Regions from separate parts of the Dyadobacter pollutisoli genome, predicted to be linked through region 3. Evidence: riboswitches for the same ligand, from Rfam matches in the RefSeq annotation. Region 3 holds a riboswitch; each other region holds the start of a gene.

Region 1 (8,094 bases), 2.8 Mb from region 3:
GTGCGCGCTGGCGAGCAATCCGGGTAGGAATTTCTTCTTCTTTTCGGAAACGATGGCTTGGAGGTCAAGGCTACCCAAAATACGGTCTTCCGAAGCACCCAATGGCAGATCCACAAAGGGTACGGTCATATTTTCCGTTCCAAAACCTCCTTCCTGAGCCGTCAGGGGCATAATGGACGCAAGACCCCGTACCGCCGTCGTTTTGGCCGTCCCTTTTTCACCTTTTATCAACACGCCCCCGATAGCAGGATTGATGGCACATAATAGCAGCGCCTTTTTCAGTTTCGCCTGTCCGACAATGGCGGAAAACGGGTACAAATTCATATATCTTTTTATTTCAATTCATTAAAATCAACCTGTCTAATCAGCCCGGGATTCCAGCAGCTCCTCACCTTTCAGGTACAGTGCTTTCAATTCCTGCAATGCTTTTTCGGAAGGATTTTTCCACAATTCCCTTTGTACTGCTTCCAACAATCTTTCCGCAATGGCCTGCAATGCCCACGGGTTACTTTCCTCGAAAAACTGCTGCATTGCCTTGTCCAGCGCATAGGTTTCAGCTACTTTTTCATACATCCAATCGTCCACCACATTGGCGGTAGCGTCGTAGCCGAAGAGATAATCCACGGTCGCAGTCAGTTCGAGTCCACCTTTATAGCCGTGCTTTTTAATGCTCTGGATCCATTTGGGATTCACGACCCGGGATCGGAAAACGCGCAATGTTTCCTCTTTCAAATCCCGCACAACCGGTCGCGAAGTATCATGTGAATCGCCGAAATAATGCTTGGGCTGGCGGCTCGTGAGGTTGCGGATCGTGGCGATCATTCCGCCGTGGAATTGCAGGTAATCATCACTGTCGAAGATATCATGCTCCCGATTGTCCTGATTATGCAGTGCGACTTCAACGCGAGAAAGCCGCTCTTTGAAGTCTTCCCGGGCATCAGTTCCCTGCACATTCCGCGTATAGGCATAGCCGCCCCAGTTCACATAAGCCTGCGCAAAATCCGCATCCGTATGCCAGTTTTTCTCGTTGATCAATGGCAAAATACCCGCCCCGTAACTCCCCGGCATCGCCCCGAAAATCCGGTAAGCCGCACGCTCCTCAGCTTCTTCGACGGACAAACTGTTATCTTTTTGAAGTTCCGTCAGCTCTTTTAAATAATGTTTCCTGATGAAATTCCGCTCTAAGTCTTCGTTCAGCGCAATCACCATTTGCACCGCATCGTCCATCAGATCAATCAAATGCGGGAAAGCATCCCTGAAAAAACCGCTAATACGGGTCGTCACATCAATTCTCGGTCGCCCCAATTCTTCCAGCGAAATGACTTCCACGCCTGTAATTCGTCGGCTTTCAGCCTGCCACACGGGCCGCACGCCGAGCAACGCAAGTACCTCAGCTACATCATCGCCATGTGTACGCATAGCACTCGTGCCCCAGATGCTGATCCCAACACTTTCGGGGTAACGTCCTGTTTCTTTCCAATGCCGGTCGAGCACCTCTTTCGCCAGTTGCTGCCCCACCTCCCAAGCCGCCCGCGACGGCAATACACGCGGATCTACCGCATAGAAATTCCTTCCCGTAGGCAGGATATGCGCCATCCCCCGTGTAGGCGCCCCGCTCGGCCCCGCAGGTACATACCCACCCGACAGCCCGTGCAGGAGGTTCGTTATTTCTTCATCGGTTTTGGCAAGATTAGGAAGCAATTCCAGGCACACAAACTCCATGATACTGCGAATACCAGCCAGTTCAGGACTTGTAGGAACCATGTCCAGCGTCTCATAAAGGACCTGATCCAGCTTTTTTAGATCAAATCGATGATACGCGAGCATTCTGAAAAGGTGATTCCCCAGTTCGCCCAGCACTTCCAGGGCATCCGCCGCGGTAACCACCCGCCTGTCGGCTAATGCCTGAAAATGGTCGGATACTCTTTCCAGTTTTTCACCTTTATGATCAAGCAGCGTATTTATTTCAAATTGAAAAAGTGATGCGAGCTCTCCTTGCAACCCGGGAACATTAGCATTAGGCAGTCTGGTGAGCGATTGTAGCATATCTACCAGCGCATTGTCCTGAGGCATTTCACCTAATGTATGCAACCCATTACGAATCTGCGCCGCGCCTAGTTCGCATAAATAACCATCTATATCCTCTATCAAATGCGCAATGTCCTTTCCATCCATCTCAGTGAGACTGACGGGAACGCCTTCGGGCGTCATGTCATCGTCCCAATCATGTTTGTGGTCGCCGTGGTCGCGGCTGAGCATAGCAACGAGGTCAGTATCGAGGTTAGTTTGCTTGATCAAATCCCAGATCTGTTTTTGCAACAATGGTAATTTGGCCGGATCGAGGCTTTCTACCTGATAGTATTCATCGACGAGCTGCGTGAGCTGAGCGAGTTCGCCGTAGCTGTCAGCGGAAGTCATAGGCGGTGTCAAATGATCAATAATCACCGCGTGTGCCCGTCGTTTCGCCTGAGACCCTTCGCCCGGGTCATTGATAATAAATGGATAAAACAATGGCAAATCGCCCAGAAAAGCATCAGGAAAGCAATTTTCCGACAAACCAATCCCTTTTCCCGGAAGCCATTCCAATGTTCCGTGCTTGCCCACATGCACAATAGCGTCCGCACGCCAGCTGTCCCTGAGCCAGCGGTACAATGCATGGTAATGATGCGTGGGCGGCAAATCGGGCTGGTGATAAATGACGTCGGCATCCATTCCATAGCCTCGTGGCGGCTGCAATGCTACAAACGCATTGCCCAGATCCAGTCCTGCGAGTGCGATGTGATTTTCATGTACATAGGTTTCTCCCGGCGGTGGCCCCCATTGTTTTGTCATTTTTTGCTGCAATGCAAGTGGCAGCTCCTGAAACCAGCCCGCATATTGATCCGCGGAAACCTGACCGACGGCTTGGGCAAGCTGATCCGGCGTGAGATAATTTTCGTCGTAGGAACAGCGATCTATCAGCGTATGAATCAGCTCCGTTCCCGTAGCAGGAAGGTTATTGATCCGGTAACCCTCGGCCTGCATAGCGTGCAGGATGTTCATGAGCGAAGCCGGAGCATCCAGCCCGACTGCATTTCCGACCTGGGATGCTTTGGTATTGGAATTGGTAAAAATGAATGCTACCCTTTTCTGATTGTTTTTTAAATGTCTGAGTCTTGCAAAACGTACGGCCAGCCCGGTTACCCGTTCGATCCTGTCGTCCAGCGGCTCATAACCTTTTGTGTCCTTTCCCTTTTCTTTAAATGAGACCGGAACGGTGATAATGCGGCCGTCAAACTCAGGAATGGCAACATTCATCGCGGTATCCAGCGGATTCAGCCCACGTGCCGACGACTCCCAGGGCCCACGGCTCATTCCGCTGGTTATGGCCTGCAAAATCGGAACATTCAGGCCTATTAATGCCTCTGCTGGTTTGCTAACGGTACCAGCGGGCTGAATATCGGTGATCGCAAATGAAATGGTATTGATCAGAACATCAATGCGGAATCTGCCGGGCACTTCGAAAAATTCAAACGCAAATGGTATCCCGGTTTCAGGATTTGCTGTTTTCAATGATGATGTAAAAACGGGTAGTACATTCACACCACGTTCTTCGAGCGACCTGATCATCGCATCCACAAAGCTAATGTTCCCGCTGATCCAATGAGCCCGGTAAAAGGTGATCGCAACGGTTGGAAGGCCCTTATCATAGTATTTCAACCAATCCGACATGTCTGCATTTTCAGGCAAATCGGGATGATAAATACCGTGTTCTGGCAAGTTAAGAGGCGATTCCGCTCCAAAACCGGTCAGTAGTAAATGATCTGATAAAAAATATAACAGTGATAAAAAGTTATGGTAGCCTCCTGCCTGTAAGTAGGCCAGTGTTTCTTGCAAAATGGCCGGAGAAACAGTGGAAACTGCCGCAAATTCCGGGTTTAGCTCGCCTGTTCCGCTGACGACTATCAAATGCTGCTGCCTTTTTTGAGCAAGATTGACTAGTTCTCTAAAACCGGGAATACTACTAAGCCGTCCGTGAATGCGGACAATGATGATCTTTGCCTCGGCCAGTTCCCTTTGAAGCAATTGCTCCATTTGCTCTTCACTTTTAATGGCCAGCAAACTAATACCCAACGTTTTGGAAAAATCATCGGGCAAGAGCTGCATAGTCCGGTTCAGCGTGAGCAAGTCTGTGTCCGCATGCGTCAAAAACACGATCCCTTCCGATGGCAATGCAGTTTGCCCGCCAATGGTAGCTGTTTCGGAGCCTTTCCAGGTATAGAAATGAAACACATATTCGGCCAGATCCGACGGCGGCACCAGGTAGCGATCCGCCTTGACCATACTATCAATGTAGTCGAAAATCGCGACGATTTGCCAGTCGTTATTGATGGAGTGAAACCATATCGAATGCCCATCGAACAGCAATGTCACCACGTTGGCCAGCGTGCAGGGGCCCAGGCAGCCTCCTTTCGTCATATGAACGACATTGCGCAGCTTTCGTCGCAACCATTCGCTTTTGTAAAGTTCTACCGGAACAGGCGCGTAACCTCTGTCGACCCGTCCGCAGCAGCAGGCATTGTAGCAATACGATAAATGTCCCCGGCGCTGCACGAGGTTAATCGCCTTGCCATCTGAACGGGTAACGCGCTGTCTTTTCATACTTCGGCTTTCGGCTGTCGGCTGTCGCCAGATGGTGATTGGCTTTCAGCATTAATGGCTGTTTTGATCAATTGTTCAATAAATTCGGGCTTGTCACCCCAGTATAAATGTGTATAGGATGCGAATGTATTTTTGGAGCGGTATAGCTTCGTGTCTACCGCTATTCCTTTTGCATTGGTAAGCGTAGCTGGCTCGGTTTGCAATTTTTCGTCCGATATTTTGGAATAATGAAACTCATGGCCGCGAATATCTTGCCCATTCCAATGCATGATCCTGTATCCCAGTATCATTTTTGCACTTTCCATCGAAGTGTTGCAGTTCAGCACGCCCGTCATCGGGAAACTTTCACCTTTGTTGGTCACAAGGGTTTTGCCCAGGTACATTAGCCCCCCGCATTCGGCGTAAGTAAGTCCGCCCTTTTGACAATATTGATGAATGCTTTCGCGCATGCTTTCATTGTCTGCCAATGTCTGAGCAAACAGTTCAGGGTAGCCGCCGGGCAGGTAAAGCAGGTCTGTTTCAGGCAAATGACTATCACGCATTGGACTGAACCAGGTTATTTCACCAAAATGAGATAGTACTTCGATATTTTGATGATAGGTAAATGAAAACGCTTCGTCACGCGCAATGGTAATCCTAAGTTTCGCGCTGGTTTGTGCAGCTATGGCCTCTTTTTTATTTTCTGTTTGAACAATAGGAAGACTAGTGATTTCAAGCAGCCTGTCGAGGTTTACGGTCAGCGGTATTTGTTCTGCCAGCTTTTGAATGATGGCTTCATAATCGGTTTCGGCCGAAATATGTAGTCCCAAATGTCGCGAAGGAATGCTCAGGTTTCTATTCTCAGGTAAATATCCCAAGGCCTCCACACCGGCATCTTCGCAGGCATCTTGTAAAAACCGGTAATGAGAAACGGTGTTGACAAAATTGAAAATGACCCCGACGACCCTTACATTCTTATTAAAATTTTTAAAGCCATAGATCAGCGGAGCAGCTGAATAGGCCATCGACCGGGCATTAATGACGAGGATCACCGGAATGTCGAGCAGTGTCGCAATCTCCGCGCTGCTTCCCACCATTCTATCCGCGCCATCGAACAGACCCATTACCCCTTCGGCCACCGATACATCTACTTTGCCAGAATAGTGCCAGTAAACGTTCTTCACGTGTTCGCTGGAAGCCATAAAAGTATCCAGATTGACACTTTGCTTTCCGGCGGCAGTGGTATGATGGATGGTATCAATGTAATCCGGCCCACATTTGAACGGCTGCACCCGCAGTCCCCGCTCTTTCAAAGCGCGAAGCAATCCTAGCATAATACTTGTCTTCCCGGAATTACTGGAAGGTGCGGAAATCAGGAAACTGGACGGATGTTCGGACATTCTTTAAATCTTTAAACCGATTTAAAGTTCTTTCAGTACTTTGGTAACGTCAGTGGAAATGAGGGGAGAAAAGAAAGGATTTTTAGAACGAAATGGTCATTCTGAAATCAGAAACGAGGTATTTCTGAAAAATATCCAAACCAGACTAAGCTTCAAATCGCGAAAGCGTTGTCAACATGGAAAAGGCAGGTCTTCTGACTTGTAACTTCCTTGCGGTGTTACTTACAGTTGCGCGACAGCTCGTGATTCTCACACGATTCCCCTCTAATGCATTGAATGCAAATCCTTTTCCTGTTGGAAAAATATTGTAAAGAACTTGTTTGGCTGTAAAGGTAAAAGATATTTCAAACTATAACCTTTGATCTCTTTTATAATCTTCGAGGTTGGTTACCTGAACCAGATCGTAGTATCTGGGAAACAACGGATTTAGAATGAAATTATATTCCTGAGGCATGACAGCACTTCTTGCCTTGATTCCAATGTGGGCGGGTTGTCTGAAAATTCGGTCTCCTGTGGTTTTGAAAAAACGCGTTGGGTCATTTTCTCAGGGAAATGAAAAATAAACTTCAATCATCCTACAAATTTATCTTTGCGATAGCGTTAGTTTTACAGGTATAAATTGTTTAAAAATAAAATATTTTATCACTTAAACTTGGATTTGTCTTAAAAATAACATCAGTTAATACCAGACGTATTCCCATTACCCTCTCCATAATATCCCCAACTTACTACCGCGTCTGAAATATGAAAAACGAACCCATACCTGCATCAAAAGCAGAAACAACTGACAAAAAATTAACATCTATTTTATATCTCCTTCAAACTCAACTTGAAGAGATGAAGGATGAGGCTGATAGAAGCTACGAGCTTCACAAAATCGGCGAAAAAACCGACTTGGTTAAGTACATCGAACAAAGACTGGATGATCCGTTTGGTGGCTTAGTTAAGATGTCCAATAATCTAGACTCTCAACTTAAGGATTTACTAAATGTGTTTGTCAAGCATTTCTTGAGGAGTAATCGCGAGCTGATAAGCTCTGCTTATCTGGACAAAACTCAACGAGAAGATCTTAACTATTCAATTATTCTAAACGAAGACTCTCTCGAATCTAGAATTGCGATCCTAAATTTCTATGAAATTTACGATCAGATAGAGCCTACTTTAAAGTTTCCGGTTCATTTCCAATTTGTTCCCGATCAATTAGCGGATCGTATTTCCTATAAAGAAAAATTAGATCTAAGCGATAAAGAATGACGGAACATTTAGAGCAGGCCACACACAATGAGAATTTTTGTGCTAATATTGAGAAAGAATTTTCTGAACAATTTTTTGATTGGAAGGTAACGGTACTTTTTTATGTGGCATTACACCTTCTAAAAGCTAGATCATCACAACTTAGTAGAGATATTGGAGAAACCCATTTCGATATAAATAAGAATGCAAATCCGAATCGAGATAATGTATTAAGGCTATCTAAGGGAGCCTGGGAGTTATATCATCTCCTATACAGAACCTCCCAAACTGCTAGATATGAGGGTATTACAGATTTTGATACATTTCAAGCTTTAAAAAAAGCAGACTATATAATTTGCCAAGAAGCACTAAGAAAATTTAAATTATATTTGAACGGTGTAGGGCTAAAATGTTGAACCCTGCCTATCTAATGATTAATTAAACTTCACCTGTAGATAGGCAAGCATTACCTTCTCGAACTCCTCTCTCTCCAATTTAATTCCTTAGGAGTACCCTCAGAGAACTTATACAGCCCGTACGTCAATATTTCAATGGTCAATACGAACAGATCAGGAGGTAGTTTCGGATCATCGACGTGAACGATTAGTCCATCACCGTGAGAAACCTGCTCTTGCCACAAGTTAAGAATAAACCCCTTCTTCAATTCGCCCGAGGATCTGATTGATCAGTTTAAGTTCGGTTGGCGTATTCATCAGATCAAATGGTTTTTGATTATTAAGTGCCTTGTTTCCCTTTTGCAGCCAGCGATTAAGTGCATTGACATTTCCGAAAACAGATAGTCCTTTCGCGATCGTATTGGCAATTTCGATGGATAATGAAG
Region 2 (8,094 bases), 3.6 Mb from region 3:
TGATGACTGACTGGGGCGTTCATTTGCTGGATTATGCGCTGCTGGGAATGAAAGCCGAAATTCCGAACAGCATTATGGCGGCGGGAGGTAAGTTCGCGAATCCTGATTCCGGCGCAGAAACGCCTGATACGTTGACTACTGTATATGAATTCGGCGATTTCAACATTCAATGGGAGCACGCCATTGGCATTGACGATGGGCCATATAACCGCCAGCACGGGATCGCTTTCATTGGCAATAATGGCACACTTGTCCTCGACCGGAATGGATGGGAGGTGATACCGGAAGGTAAAAAAATGGAGGCGGTGGCACTGCAGAAATCGTCGGACAATGGGCTGGACCTGCATGCGAAAAATTTCATCGAAGTGGTCCGTTCCCGGAAATTGGAGGACTTGCACGCGCCGGTCCAGGTGGGGGCTGACATTGCTATTTTTTCGCAGATGGGAAATATTGCTTTCCGTACCGGCAAAAAATTGTATTGGGACAAACAAAAAGGCTTGTTCACCGATGCTGCGGCCAACAAATTCATTGCCAAAGAATACCATAACGGTTATAAAATACCTTCTGTTTAAATGACTAATCCCATCATGAAAGCCAGACTGTTTACATTATTCTGCGGCCTGATCCTGCTCTCTTCGAATGTACATTCGCAAACATTAGCGAAGACGGTAGTGGCAGATAAGCGTCCAAAAACCGATAGAAAAGCTGTTGAAAAACGATACCTGTACGTAGCCACGCCCGGCATCCGCGACTACCTCGGGTATGGTGGGCACGGGCTGCTGGTTTTTGATATGAACGACAATCATCGTTTTGTCAAAAGGATCACTACCAATGGATTGCACCCCAACGGCAAGCCGTCCAATGTGAAAGGCATCGCGGTCAGCATTCCGCTCAACAGCATTTATATCAGTACGATAGAAGGCTTGCAGCGCATTGACCTGACGAGTGAAAAGGTGATATGGGAAAAGACTTATGAGGGAGGATGCGACCGGATGTCGATTTCGCCGGACGGGCAAACCATGTACCTGCCGTCACTGGAAAAGGGTTTCTGGAATGTAGTCGATTGCAAAACCGGGGACATTATGAAGAAGATCAATGTCCATAAAAGGGCGCATAATACCATTTACGGGCCGTCCGGGAATTTTGTTTACATGGGCGATATTGCCAGTCCGTGGCTGCATGTGGCAGATCCCAAGACTCATACGCTGGCAGGGAAAGTTGGGGTTTTTGCCAATAACATCAGGCCATTCACGATCAATGCGAAGGAAACGATGGTGTATGTGACGGTGGATAGTCTGCTCGGTTTTGAGGTAGGGGATTTGAAAAAAGGCACTAAAATCGCGCATGTAGCCGTGGAAGGATGGGAAATGGGCCCCGTGCGTCGCCACGGAAATCCCAGTCACGGAATTGGTCTTACGCCTGACGAAAAAGAGCTTTGGGTTTGTGATGGGCATAATATGCGGTTGCACGTATTTAAAGCGACGGCACCTTACCAGCAACTGACGACCATTCCGGTGCAGGATATGCCCGGCTGGGTCACATTCAGCATGGACGGGAAATACGCGTATCCGTCGAGCGGGGAGGTGATAGAGGTGAAGACCCGCAAGATTATTTCTACATTGAAAGACGAGTTCAATAATAGTGTGGCCAGTGAAAAAATGGCCGAAGTGCAGTACAGCGGCAACCGGGCTGTGCGTGCGGGCGACCAGTTTGGGATCGGAAGAGCAGGCCAGGATTAATATGTTAATGTAAAAAAGCTTACTTTGCGCACTTAAAGTTCTTTGTCTTGCTTCTCCACAAAAATTGGTTCACGTCCACGATGTGAAAAATAGGGAACCGTGTTAAATTCACGGACTGTCGCGCAACTGTGAGTAACGATGATAAAACGTTACAAGTCAGATACCTGCCATTTTTTGTTTGATGATGCTTTCGCGTAAAAAAGCTAGTCAGGTCCGGATCATTTTCTGCATATCCTGTCAAGGATATTTGTGCGTCTTTGCGCGATGCTAATGCATAATTTCTCTTCTTTTCCTGTCTGATTTATTTCCGCCGCATGATCGGCAGCCTCTGAGCTTTTAACTTCTTTTAATTCATTTTGGATTACGGGAATGCTAAAAATTCTAAATCATATTTACAGGAAATGTTAAATTACTTATTGATTGATTCTCTTCTTTTGGGTGTACAGCATTCATTTGAACCCGACCACATGGCTGCTGTGTCTGTACTGGCTACCGGCAAAAATCAAAAACCGGCGGATCGTTTAAAACTAATCTGGCGCTCGTCCCACTGGGCACTGGGGCATTCATTTACATTGATTCTTTTTGCCTGCCTGGTTTTATTATTAAAATCCACCATTTCCTTAGATATAGCCGAGAAAGTAGAGCTGATTATCGGGCCCTTGATGATATGGCTTGGTGTACTTGCACTACGGCGAAATTTTCACAAAATAAATGTGGTAAAAGAACCATTGAATGCTAAAAAAGTAAGCCGATCATTTTGGGTAGGAATGGTGCATGGACTGGCCGGAACTGGCGGCGCATGTGCAGTTGCATTGACGCTCGCGGCGAGTGATGCATATACAGCAGTTTGGATTATCATACTTCAAAGTGCCGGAATTATTTTATCAATGTCCGCCTACGGATATTTCTTCGCATTTTCAATCAACAAATTTGCTGCTAAAAAAGAATCGGTGCTGAGAGCTATTAATTATATCGTTGGTTTTTTATCCATTACAATCGGAACAATCACATTATTGGAAGCATTTTAGATTTCGTTTTTGTAAAATCTATTTATTAATATGAACAAATCATATTAATAAATTTCACGGAATAAATATCCGCATACTTACTTTTTGTACAACAACTATCTGCCAATAAATCAAGTAGTTATACTTACTCATTTCAGTATAACTACTCTGTGATTTAATGTTGGTAGCAAGCTACATTTACTCAATATTTTATTGCTCCTGCAAGTCATCGCCACTACTTCTCATTTTTATTGACCAATACAAGATTTCCATTTTGTAGTTAGTACGCAGTCCAATTTCTATTCCGTATCGATAATTAACCTTTTATTACCATGAAAAAGATTTATGCTTTTGCGTTAATTTCTATGGGCATTATTGCCTTGCTGCAATTGGAGTCGTGTTTTAAGCCAACGCCGAACGGCCCGATAGCAGGACTTATAACAGGATATGTCTTTACGGAAGTTAGAATAAAAGACCAATCTGTTAAAAAAGTATTCTTACCGGATGTAATTGTCACTATTAAAAATACTTCCGGTAGTACAGTTGCAATTGACACTACGGAATTGGATGGTGGTTACCGCACGAAAGATCTTCAACCTGGTGATTACACGATTAATCTTTCTAAACAAGGATTTATCAATCAGAGTTATAAAACAACTGTTGAAAAAGCGACCAATCATCCGGGACAATTGAGAATTAGTTTTCGTGAGAATAATTACATTTTCGGTACCGTAAAATTAGCTGATGGTTTTCCTGCTATTTTTAAAAATGAAGTATTTGGGATTAGTTTTTTTACAACCGTTTTTGTTGATCTTGATAAAATAAAAAGTGCAGTAAGGTGTAATACTTCCGGAGAATTTATTTTAACAGGAGTACCACCAAAGGCAAGGTTTTCCATTACGGCTACTTGCCAGCGGGCAGTGGTCAATCAGACGGTACAGGCTAATGGTCAGGTGTATGACTTGGTTTTTAAAAATACAAAACCTGCTATTAAATACATTGTAGCATTCAATGAGAGTGGTAAGGCAGTGCTGCGCACTTTGCCTTCGACCAAACTGAAAGTTGTAGCAAATACATTGGACAAGGAAGGGCAAACCCTTACCTATATGTGGCTTCCCGGCGGAGATTATCCGGGCTCAACGTTTTCAAATAATGCTGAGGCGACATGGCAATTAACGGCCGTGAAAGCAAAAAACCTGCTGACATTACTAGTACTCGATGATTTTGGAGGGGCCGCATTTACCTCTTATTCAATTGATGACAACGACGGAAAAGTCGCATTTTCGGGTGTGGCGCTCAACATCGACGGGAGCGGGAAGATCCCCGGTGCTGTGATCACGATTAATGGGCAACAGGTGGCGGCAACTGACAGCAAAGGGCATTTCAGTGTGCGGGTCGATGAGGCGGAAAACAACCGCTATGTGCTCAATGTCGAGAAACCGGGATTCATGCTCAGTTCGACGATTTTCCAAAAAGAGGCTTTTGAACAAACATATAAATTGGTTAGCGCCACGGTGAAGGAATTTGATCCGGGAAATGACATTGTTTTGACGGAGGAAGAAGACAAATTCACCAGATTTGTCACTTTTGACAAAGAACAAAAACGACGCTCCCGACCAGCGGCGACCATCAAAATACCTGCCGGGAGTATTACAGACAGCAACGGCAATAAGGTATTATCAGCAGTGAATGTTCAGCTTCGTACCATTGACCTGTACAATTCGCAGGGATTAATGCCGGGAGATTATGCGGCTGTGGAAAATGGATCGGACAAAACATTGGTGAGTTTCGGGGCCATTGACGTACAAATACGAGATAAGGCAAACCCCACAAAAAGGTACAACATCAGCCCAACCGCCCTTGCGGACATTAATGTGCCTATTTCATCAGATATTCAAAGTGCTGCTCCGGCCAATATCGGGCTTTGGGACTATAACGAGAAGAGTGGGATCTGGGAGAAGATTACGACGGTCAATAAAAGCGGTGACAAATACGTAGGCACTACCAACAAGTTTTCGTCGATCAATACGGATGTCGCCATTACCGGAGGAACTTGCATTTATCTGCAAGACAATCTGAACAACCCGATTTTTCCGGGTGGAGATTGTGACGTAACCATTACGATCCCGACAGCCGGTGCGCCGAAAATCAAGCATGCAACCATCAGTGCGGCGGACCCGACATTGATCATAGCCCGACTTCCGCTGAACACCAACATTTCGATTGAAGTGAAAAGAGGTGCGGACATTGTGGCGGCCCGTACATTACTTACTTCCTCTGTATCCTCAGGTGCTGCCTCGGCTATTGATCCGGCCGATCCCGGAACTGTTTGTACCAATGATTTCTATAAAAAAGATCCGCCTCTTGCGGACGTGACATCTGCACCTTTTCTGAGTATGGTTGAAACGCTTACCGAGGCGCAGGCCATAGCTTATTACAGGTCCACTGGCGCCATTAAGGATACCGACGCCGACGGTGTATTTGAATTGAGTGAAGGAGAGACATTCGCCCAATGGAAAGCGAGGAACAATTTCGGGGCTGGTGATGACGCACACGCTTCTTATTTCAATGCGGGCGATTTAGGATTTCACCGGGCTATGCATCAAAAAGGTTCTGGTGGTCACATTGCCTACTATGTGTCCAATTATGCCAATGCTGTGCAGGCGGAGGACGATGTTTTCGGGACACGTTCGATTGTGCCCAATGCGACAGTTGCCATGGAATATGATATCAATGCGAACACCGGCGTCCGTGGAATTATCAAGTTCTACTTGTTCACAGGTCCCGCGGAGACGCTCAACACGCATGTAGACTTGGACGGAGGTGGCGAGAGATTTGTACCGGGCTTATGTATTGTTTGCCACGGCGGTCGGGAGATTGACTACTTGGCTGTGACCAGTTTGCAAGACTACTATAAGCTTAATCCCACACATTCACCCGCGTTTCTGGCATTCGATGCGCAGTCATTCGAGTATTCGGCAGCCCATGACCGCCCTTCGCAGGAGACGGAGCTAAGAAAGCTAAATCAGCGGGTTTATGATGCCAACTCGACACAGGCTATTAAGGATTTTCTGAATGCGGCGTATAGCAGCACCGGCACATTGGCGGGGAATTTCGCTGACAACAGTACCGCTGTGAACTGGCTCCCCGGGGCTACCAATGGCATTAATAATGCATTTTTCTATTCCCGCGTGGTCGGGCCTTCGTGCCGGACTTGTCACGCATCCAAATCGGCAAATGTCGTTTTGCAATTTAACACGCCGGGCGACTTTTCAGCATTTCCGGTGTGTGGGCCAGGAAAATATATGCCCAATGCCAAGGTTACGTTTATTAATTTCTGGACAAGCTCGAATCCTTATCAACCTGAGCAGCTACGGTTATTTGTCGGTGACCAAATTTGCGAATAACGATTGGGTGGCATTCATTTCAGAAAGAGTTCCATTCCCTCGCTCTGCTGGTTACGGAACCAGTCCAAAAAAAATATTGATGCTGTACGCTGATGATCACACCCGCCATCACTCTGCAGATTGAAAGCGAAAAGCTGATGCAAATAAGAGTTGCGTTTTGTACATTGAGCTGCTTTAACTCTTAAACGCATTTTTATAGGAGCATCATGAATAAAAGGATCATCGCTGTTTGCTTGATCGCCGCGCTTGTCTCGGTCACAGGTGTACTTTATAGTTTCACAGAGCACGGTTCAGCCAAACCGCTGAAATGGAAAACTGGTGTGGCACTGTACTCATTTAATCATTTCTCCTTCGCCGAGTCGCTGAAAAGGGCGGATAGTGCCGGTGCCAAATACGTGGAAGGCTTTTTCTTTCATAAGCTGGGTGATGATTTTGGCGGCCATTCCATTCCAGCACTGTCGAATGAAGAGATTGCTAAGATGAAGACCATGTTGAGCACGAAAGGGCTTCAAATGAAGTCGTTATATGCTGGCAATGGTAAAAATCTGAAAGAATGGCTGGCGTATTTTGACTTTGCAAAACAAACCGGTGTTGAATTTCTGAACTGTGAGCCCGAGAAAAAGGACTGGAACTTGCTGGATAGCCTCGCCGGGGTTTACAAAACTCAAACTTCCCGAAAACTCACCGGAACAGACCAGGTTTTGGGAGGTGGCCAGGAATCTCGCCCATATACCCGGCGTCCTGAATTTTCAATGTCTGAAACAAACCAGCCCCAAAAATCCATTCGAATATGGCTTGTCCATGGAATTCGAGGATCAGGGAAAATATGATAGTTATTCGGACCATGTTGAACACCAGGCGTTTATTCAAAACTTCTGGCTCAACGATGTCGGGGATTTTCTGGAAATAGATTATGAAGTTTTAAAAGTGAAGTTGTGGCAACTAAAATAAAAATGAATCAAAATTTGTCTAATATCCGACAAGTAAATATATTTGAAATATGAAATCCTTTGATACTATTCCCGAGGCTTTTGACTGGTGGATAAAAAATCTTTACCCATTACTTAGTCCCGAGTTAAAAAAGGGAAAAGCAGTAAGAGCCTGGAAGGATTACACATATAATCAGGGGATTTCAGAAAAGCGTATGAGAGAGATCCTAGTAGAGTTTGGACATTTCAAAATTCAAACTTCTATCGTTTATGAGCCTTAAACGGCTTTTTATTTGTCTGTTTTTTGTCGGAAAATAGACAAATTCTTGAAAAGAAAAACCCGGAGCAGAGTCGCGAAACTTAAATCTCCGGGTTCAGTTCAATCAATTTACCAATGGCAAATAAAGTTGCGCTGGTGCCGGTCAGGAGACCGGCTATCGCTCGGACGTAGTGGGACACTACGCCCAACTGTGGCAAATGACCTTAACAATCAATCCAGATCTTCCAGTTTATAACCCAGGTACTCGTCGATTGTGAGCTTGTAATTCAGCTTTTTGCGGGCGTTGTAGACATGTATACTGTAAGTTCCTTCCATCAATTGTGATACATCGAACCAGCGACCATAGGACGATGCATTGATCTGTTCGGTATAAATAGTATGTAGTTCGTTATCGAGGATAGTGACCTGGTAAAACTCTTCCAGCGGGTTTTTCAGGATCACTTTTACCCTGCCTTGCCTGGTTACATATACATTATGAGCCGCGACTTTCGGGTCCGAAGCGACGGTTTCGAACTCAACCGGTTCTGATTTATATGTCTCGTGAAATCCTATTCTGCTGTCGGCAATGATGTCATATGCCTTTACATCGGATTTTAGCATGTTTTTGCTCATCAGTTTACTGAGTAGTTCGTCGAACTTTCGCACATTCTTTTTGCTGAGCTTAATGTATTTTCGCGACATCGTTTCCTGATACATCGGCTGATGGTCGGCGTCAAAAAAACGGACCATCGT
Region 3 (8,094 bases):
TGCCCCAGCATGAAACGTAAGCGGTATTGTTGCTTCCGATCACAACTTCGCGGGGGTTTTCTATGTCCGGCGCGCCAATAGTCGCTTCCGATTTAAATGTATTGCTATTAATGATCTCAACCTTATCAAGGCCGGCAGCTGAATTATCAACCAGTATCAGACCTTTTTCGCCCACCGCGGCATAACCCTGTACGCCGCCTTTCAATGCAGTACCATTCACTTTGGAAAAAATATCAGCCTCCGAAACAGTTTGCTCTCTTACAAAGAAAGAAATAGCTCCATTGTTCTGTGAAAAATTACCTTCATTGATCACAAATACACCTTGTATATAATCGCCTTTTGGAGCTGGATCGCTTTGGTTACACGACCAGGCTAAAATAGATAAGGATGTTACTGCTACTAATCTGGTTAACTGTTTTTTCATTTTTGTTTTATTTATTGAAAGAATTTGGTCTTCGAATCGTAACTCATGGTCAAACTTAACGCAAAACTCCTTCCCGGCATCGCATTGTTTCTGACATTTAGGTAAAATGTATTGGTAATATTGTTGACCTGCCCCTGAAAACGCATTTTTATTTTATTCAAAGAAATTGTCGTTTCGGCCAGTAAGTTAGCCAAGGTGTAACCGTTCAGGAACTGCGAATTATCAAAAGTGCTGAACCGCTTGCTGATGGTCTGTACCTGGCCTGTGATCCTGGTATTTTTATATTGGATAAATGCATTCCCATTACCTGAATGCATCGGGACGAAAACCAGCTGCTTGCCGACAATGTCGACGGAATAAGCATCATAAGCTTTCTCCTGCGAGCTTTTGTTCAATGCATATCCCAAATTGATCCCGGATTTCCAGCTTTGAAAATGATTTCTCCATCCCAGTTGCAGTTCAATTCCCCGCGCCAGTACCTGCTGCAAATTCTCCACGTGATAACTTTTGGAAGGATTCCAGTAAGTCCAGTCCCTGACCCGGTTATGATAAGCGGTAAGTGAAGTGGTGAATGTTTGATTAATACCGGCGAGGTAGCTCTGTTCCAAGCCTATCTCCTTGTTCCAGCCACTTTCCGGTTTAATGTCCGGGTTGCCAAGTTCTTTCCAGTATCTTTCATTCAATGTGGGTACACGGTAGCTTCTTCCAACAGAACCCTTCATTTTTAAGCTGTAATTAATGTTCTGAAGAAGCTGATATTCAGTACCAACTGATGGTGTGAATGGTGGATTGAAACGCGTCATAAATGCCTGGCGCATATTGGCGGACACCAGCCAGTGAGGCGTAGCCTGCCAGCGTGTGAGGACATAGAGGTCACCCCGGTTTTCGGTAATGAGCGATTTTCCATAACCAGCCACTTGTGCCCGGTAATGGGTCCATTCGCCTCCGACCTTCATTTGAATGTTACTTCCCGACTTCCTTAAATCCCATTGAAAATCCTTCTCAACCCGGCTGGAAAACTTGTCTGCCACAGCATGGTCGAGCAAGGCATAGTCGCCTTTCGCATAGTCAATCACGTCCCGCACCCAGGCAGTTCTGAAAGTCAGATCTTTGATCCGGTAACGCAGCATTGTACGATAGGCCTCCGTCTGCGTAAGCTCCCTACCTGCCTGGTCATCAGGTGTGAGGGTTAACCGGTTAGACGTTAGCCACACATGTACGGATATTTCCTGGTCATTTTTGGATTGAAAAAACAGATCCTGAACGATACCTTTCTGTGAGCTTTCAGATGGTAGCAATGTATATTTTCTTCGCTCTGAATACGGGAAATCGTTATTCATCCGGCCGAAGTACAAATTGGTTTTCCCGGAAAAATTCCATTTGTCGTTTATGGCTGCTGCATACCGGCCTGTGTATTGCATTTGGTGATTACCGAAGCTTTCCTGCAGTCTGCCAAAGGATTGGTGCATACCTTCATGGATTGCATTACTATTCAATAAAATGCTGCCGCCGACTGCATCACTGCCTACTACGCTCGCAGATGAGCCATATTGAACAGACAATTGGTCAAAACCGGCAACAGGAATGGTGGAAAAGTCACTTTGGCCAAGTATCGGCGAATTAATGTTCAGCCCGTTCCATAACACTGCCGTATGATTAGCCGATGTTCCCCGAAAGGAAGCGGTGTTCAGCTGGCCGGGGCCGTAATTTTTAAATGCAATGGGTGTATAGAGTGAAAGCAGGTCGCTGATGTTGCCAAACCGGAATTGTGTCAATGTAGCAGAATCTATTTTCTGTATTTTGAGGCCGCTCATGAATCTCTCAGGAACAAATCCTTTCACAGTTACCGGTTCCAGTTGCACGCTATCTTTCTGTGCCAAAAGATTCTCCGAAAGAAAAATGCAAATGGATACAGTAACGGCCATGAAAAACCACCGGTCAATGATCACCTGGGCAAATGGATGAATTGGGCAAATATCCCTTTGTTTTTCCACCGAAAACAAAAGTTTAGAATCATTATGGCAGGTCTCCTGGCTCGTCTTTTGATCCCCGGCCTTCCCGTTTTACAGTGGCCACGAAGATTGGATCAATTGGAACAGACTTACAGTTGCGGGGACAGCTTCCGGTTTACCACGGAATTCCCTATTAAGCCTAATTGCTGCTGAGGCAGCGCTATGGCACCAAACGCCACAAAGATAAGCAATTGGAAGGACTTTCGACTGTGTAGGATATGCGCTATATTTGGGGCAAATCCGTTTGTTTTTGGCCGCTACTACTGACAACCTCCCTGCAACCGCTTCCTTTAAAGGCATTTATCTCATGCTGGGAGCGGCCTTTTTCTTTGCATTGACCTCCGCGATTTCTAAATGGCTGGGTAAGGAGTTTCACATTGTACAACTTGTGTTTTTTAGAAATATTGTCGGTGTAGTTTTCATCATTACCAGCGTATGGCGACGGCCGATGCGACAAGAAGGAGGTAAATTGGGACTGCTGATTTTCAGGGGAGTAGTTGGAACATTGTCGCTTTATATGCTTTTCTACGCAATTCAGACGCTGGGACTGGGCCGCGCTTCTACCTATCAGTATACCTATCCTATTTTTCTGGCTTTGTTTTCTTGGCTGTTGATCGGAGAAACGCTCAATTCCAAGGAATGGGCAGCTATATTTGTCGGTTTCACCGGGATACTCTTCGTCTTTCGTCCCGATCTGTCCATTTCCATGCGGGACAATGCACTGGGGCTGGGTAATGCGTTGCTCACCGCCATTTCATATCTGTCGATCCGTCAATTGGGTGTGGTGTACGATACCCGGGCGATTATTCTGTCCTTTATGCTGAGCGGGATCATCATGCCAATACTATCCATGTTGGTAGGGACTTACTACCCGATGGAACATCTTGATTTTTTGATAGGTACATTCAAATGGCCTGAAAATGTATGGCAGTGGCTGGGCTTTCTGGCGCTGGGATTAACCGCATTAATGGGCCAGAAAATGCTGACACAATCATTCACATTTGATAAAGCCGGAAGAGTGGCAGCCGTCGGTTATTCCAATATTCTTTTTTCAGTCCTGATCGGATTTTTGATGGGGGAATCCATTCCGTCGCTCTCGACGATTACCGGAATGATGCTGATAGTGATCGGAGGGATATTGGTTTCTTTTGCCAAAAGCAGATAAACAATTTTTTTATGCTGAAATTTGTTTCCCAAGAGAAATCAAAAAAATCATGAAACAATTCATAACTTCTTCACTTCTTGTTCTGACGCTGCTAGCGGTGTCTACCGGCTTCAAAGCAGACTCTGGCAATCGTCCGGCCGAAGGAATTCAGTGGCTGACCATTGAAGAAGCTTATGCGAAAATTCAGAAGGAGCCGCGGAAGGTACTAATTGATGTTTACACGGACTGGTGCGGATGGTGCAAAGTAATGGACCGGGAGACGTTCAAAAACAAAGCAGTAGTTGAGTACGTGAACAGAAAATTTTACGCGGTAAAGCTGGACGCAGAACAGAAAGAAGCCATTACATTGGGAGATAAAAAATTCAAATACCTGGCTGAGGGCGGAAGAGGGATTAATGAAATAGCATTGGCGCTCACCAATAATCAGCCCAGCTACCCCACGACCGTTTTCCTTGACGATCAATTCAATATGATCCAGCCACTGCCCGGCTATATGAAAGCCAAAGAATTTCACCAGGTGATCACATTCATCGGGGAAGATTATCACAAAAAAGAGGATTTCGACACCTACAAATCCAAGACTTATGCTGGGTTGTATCCCTCAAAATAACTAACCGATGAAAAGACCGGTGATTACAATGAACATTATCAAAGAGGACATTGGATACAGTGCCCATACTTTGATTCAGGGTAAGTTTATTGGAACAGAGGGAGACGATTTTGAAGATTTGAAAACGAATATTTTAGAAGTAGTCAATCTTTCGTTTAAGGATCAACATTTCACTTACCAGATGGAAGACATTGTTATTAAACGGGACTTAATAATCTAAACCGTTTCCCCCTCCTGCATCCGCTCTGCGTTTTCAGCGATTCTTAGTCTTTCGATAAATTCTCCGATATCGCCCTCCATAACAGCCGGAAGGTTATAAACCGTGTAACCAATGCGGTGATCGGTAATGCGGCTTTGTGGATAATTATAAGTACGGATTTTATCAGAACGGTCGCCACTTCCCACCATTGACTTGCGTTGCGAACTGATAGCATCGTTATGTTCCTTCAATTTGATCTCATAGAGTCTTGACCGTAAAACGCTTAGCGCACGGTCCTTGTTTTTGAGCTGAGAACGCTCGTCCTGGCAACTTACCACCAGTCCCGACGGAATGTGGGTCAGCCTCACCGCAGAATAAGTCGTGTTAACCGACTGTCCTCCCGCACCTGACGATTGGAAAGTATCCACACGCACGTCATTCATATTGATCTGCACATCCACTTCTTCCGCTTCCGGTAATACTGCTACTGATGCTGCCGATGTATGGATTCGGCCCTGGGATTCCGTTTGCGGTACGCGCTGAACCCGGTGTACACCCGATTCAAACTTCATTTTTCCATAAACGTCTTCGCCTTCGACTTTGCAGATAATCTCTTTATATCCGCCATTGGAACCTTCGGTAAAGTCCATAATAGAAGCGCGCCAGCCCATTTTCTCAAAGAAACGCTGATACATACGGAATAGGTCTCCGGCAAAAATCGCAGCTTCGTCGCCACCGGTTCCGCCTCTTACTTCGAGGATAATGTTACGGCTGTCGTTAGGATCTTTTGGAATGAGCAATTCCTTGATCGTTTGTTCGAGTTCTTCCAGTTTCGGGCCTAGCTCGTCGAGCTCCTCCTTCGCCATTTCTCTCAGTTCCTCATCCTTTTCAGTCGCGATCAGTTCTTTCGTGCCAGCGATATCTTTTTGAAGTTTCAGATACAATGCATATTGCTCCACAATCCGGCCCAGATCCTTATATTCCTTGCTGATTTTGGAATAACGGGTAGAATCCGACACAATTTCCGGTTGTATGATTTGTTGCGAAACTTCTTCGAAACGTTCTTTTATGGCTTCTAATTTATCGATCATTTTTATTGAATATCTTTGGCACGACTCATTCGGGGCACAAAGATACGCATTTTAGGCAAATGAATGTTTTTCAAACGTTCGGCGTAACTTGTGAACATCAACCGGTTGAATGGTGTGGAAGAATTGTTAATTGATCAGAAAATGAAAAAAATACTGTACTGCGGCATCATGGTGATTTTAATGACCGGATGTGATCTGGGAAACCGCGTAGAAAATACCAAAGAATTAAACAAGGAGATCAAGGCGACGCAAATCAAGCGGGTTACCAATACGCAGCTGATTTATTCGGCAGATGAATGGGGAAAGAAAATTGCCCAGATAGCTGAAAAGTCATTGAAAAGCGAGCTGAAAAAGAACCCTGAAAAAGCAGGAGAGCTTTGTAAGAATGTAGGAGCAATCCCTGTAATCGCGGCTTTACAAAAAGAATACGGTGTTAAAGTGGAACTTCTGGGAGTTGCTGACCTTAAAAACCAGGACCTGGCGGTAAAGGAAAGAGAGATACTCGATGCATATTTGTATAGTGCCAAAAATAAGTCAGTTGCGAGCGATAACCTGCAACAACTGAGTGACACATTATTGGTTTACAATGCACCCGTTTCGGCCGAAAGCGATGTTTGCAAAACCTGTATGAAGGGTCAGGAAATACCGTTTGCTGTTTGGAGGCTACTTTTTAACAAAAAAGAGATCATTAGAAAACTAGACGCCAAGCAATTGAAGGATTAAATCATATCAACAATAAGAAAGGGGTTTTTATGAAAAGGGTTCAGTATTCTGGTTTCAATAAAAAGGTATTCAAAAGCTATCTGGTAGCAGTTGCGGCTGTGATGATGGCCATATCCAATGCATTTGCACAAAACAATATGCTCGTCTTTCAGTCAGATTTCGGCTTGAAAGATGGTGCCGTTTCGGCAATGAAAGGCGTGGCAATGGGAGTCTCGCCGGAACTCAGGATATTCGACGTGACCCATGAGATACCGGCTTACAATATTTGGGAGGCATCGTATCGATTGGTGCAAACCGCGCCCTACTGGCCAAAAGGCACCGTTTTTGTTTCCGTAGTAGATCCGGGAGTAGGTACTGAAAGAAAATCTGTGGTATTGCTGACCAAATCAGGGCACTACTTTGTCACGCCCGACAATGGTACACTCACATTGGTAGCTGAACAGCTTGGTATAGAGGAGGTTCATGAAATAGATGAAGCGGTTAACAGACGTAAAAACTCGAACGAATCCTATACTTTTCACGGTCGCGATGTGTATGCGTTTACCGGAGCGCGGCTTGCTGCGAAGGTGATTTCCCTTTCTCAGGTAGGGCCGAAGTTGCCTGGCAAAATCGAATCCATTGCCTATCAGAAGCCGTCTTTTGAAAATGGCGAAGTGTCAGGTGGAATCCCTATTTTGGACATTCAGTACGGTAATGTGTGGACTAATATTGACAAAGAGGTTTTCAATAAACTAAATGTCAAAATCGGGGATGACGTTCATGTGCAGGTTTTTCACCTGAAAAATAAAATTTACGAAGGCAAGGTGCGGTATGTAAACACCTTTGGAGAGGTAAAAGAAGGGGAGAATGTGGGCTACTTTAATAGCCTGCTCAATTTTTCTCTCGGAGTCAACATGGGAAGTTTCTCAGAGAAATATAAGGTTTTCAGTGGAAATGAATGGAGTATTGTTTTGACAAAATAGCAAACAATACTCCATCGTAATCTATTGTTTCCCCACAACCTGATATATTTCGTACCAGTCCTGGTGGCTTAGTTTGATATCAGATGCACTCGCGCCATTTCTGATCCGCGTTTCCGATAATGAGCCGATTATAGGCAATGTACCCAATTTCATCAGCCAGGCGACAGCAGTCTGCTCGATATTAGCGTCATATTTTTTGCCAATTTCTTCCAGCTTGCTTCTTAGCCTCACAGCCTTTTCGTCGGTACCGTTCAGGATTTTTCCACCTGCGAGCGGCGCCCATGCCAGCGGTTTGCTGAAACTCTGTTTGATAAAATCGATCCGGCCATCCTCAATCGCCGAAGTGTTCATCAGGTTCAGCTCGATATGGTTGGTAACGATCGGGATTCTCAGATATGAAGCCAGTAGCTGATGCTGGAAAACTGTAAAGTTCGCCACACCGATATGCTTCGTTTTCCCTGCTTTCACGATTTCTGCCAGTGCAGTAGCAGTTTCTTCGGGATCAGACAGAAAATCGCTTTGGTGCAAAAGAAAAATATCCAGATGGTCGGTATTGAGCCTTTTCAGCGAACCATTGATGCTATTCACAATGTGGTCCCTGGAAGTGTCATAATAAGTCAGGTACTTGTCATCAGACTTCCTGATACCGCATTTGCTGAACAGAACAATGTCCTCCCTCTTGAAAGACTTATTTTTAATGATCTTACCAAAATGTTCTTCAATGGTAAAATCCCCGTATACGTCGGCATGATCAAAAGTATTAATGCCCAGTTCGAGACATAAATTAACTGTTTTCTCAATCTGCGAAGTGGTAACCGCACCTTCGTCCGTCCATCTCCAGAAACCGTAAATCGCTTCTGATACTTTGGGCCCGGAATCACTAAGGCTAACTTTTTTCATGCTGTGGC

What was found. A riboswitch is a leader RNA that binds a small molecule or an ion and turns the genes downstream of it on or off. The one in region 3 is predicted to bind cobalamin.
Positions count from the first base shown of each region.
Region 1: it holds a riboswitch for cobalamin, as region 3 does, so the genes downstream of both, ON006_RS15125 (cobyrinic acid a,c-diamide synthase CobB) here and ON006_RS26750 (TonB-dependent receptor plug domain-containing protein) in region 3, are expected to answer to the same signal.
Region 2: it holds a riboswitch for cobalamin, as region 3 does, so the genes downstream of both, ON006_RS11945 (cytochrome c biogenesis protein CcdA) here and ON006_RS26750 (TonB-dependent receptor plug domain-containing protein) in region 3, are expected to answer to the same signal.

Region 1 is NZ_CP112998.1:3,702,838-3,710,931, forward strand. Features, by position in the region: gene ON006_RS15115 (magnesium chelatase subunit D family protein) at 1-324, opposite strand, end outside; gene cobN (cobaltochelatase subunit CobN) at 361-4,641, opposite strand; gene ON006_RS15125 (cobyrinic acid a,c-diamide synthase CobB) at 4,638-6,020, opposite strand; cobalamin riboswitch at 6,188-6,323, opposite strand; gene ON006_RS15130 (hypothetical protein) at 6,765-7,274, shown strand; gene ON006_RS15135 (hypothetical protein) at 7,271-7,669, shown strand; gene ON006_RS15140 (MbcA/ParS/Xre antitoxin family protein) at 7,895-8,094, opposite strand, start outside.
Region 2 is NZ_CP112998.1:2,875,799-2,883,892, reverse strand. Features, by position in the region: gene ON006_RS11955 (Gfo/Idh/MocA family protein) at 1-572, shown strand, start outside; gene ON006_RS11950 (beta-propeller fold lactonase family protein) at 588-1,739, shown strand; cobalamin riboswitch at 1,788-1,925, shown strand; gene ON006_RS11945 (cytochrome c biogenesis protein CcdA) at 2,141-2,767, shown strand; gene ON006_RS11940 (carboxypeptidase-like regulatory domain-containing protein) at 3,079-6,153, shown strand; gene ON006_RS11935 (Dabb family protein) at 6,760-7,104, shown strand; gene ON006_RS11930 (hypothetical protein) at 7,154-7,363, shown strand; gene ON006_RS11925 (T9SS type A sorting domain-containing protein) at 7,573-8,094, opposite strand, start outside.
Region 3 is NZ_CP112998.1:6,460,562-6,468,655, forward strand. Features, by position in the region: gene ON006_RS26745 (YncE family protein) at 1-424, opposite strand, end outside; gene ON006_RS26750 (TonB-dependent receptor plug domain-containing protein) at 436-2,418, opposite strand; cobalamin riboswitch at 2,427-2,624, opposite strand; gene ON006_RS26755 (DMT family transporter) at 2,687-3,601, shown strand; gene ON006_RS26760 (thioredoxin family protein) at 3,651-4,211, shown strand; gene ON006_RS26765 (hypothetical protein) at 4,219-4,431, shown strand; gene prfA (peptide chain release factor 1) at 4,428-5,501, opposite strand; gene ON006_RS26775 (hypothetical protein) at 5,643-6,224, shown strand; gene ON006_RS26780 (SAM hydrolase/SAM-dependent halogenase family protein) at 6,254-7,186, shown strand; gene ON006_RS26785 (aldo/keto reductase) at 7,208-8,086, opposite strand.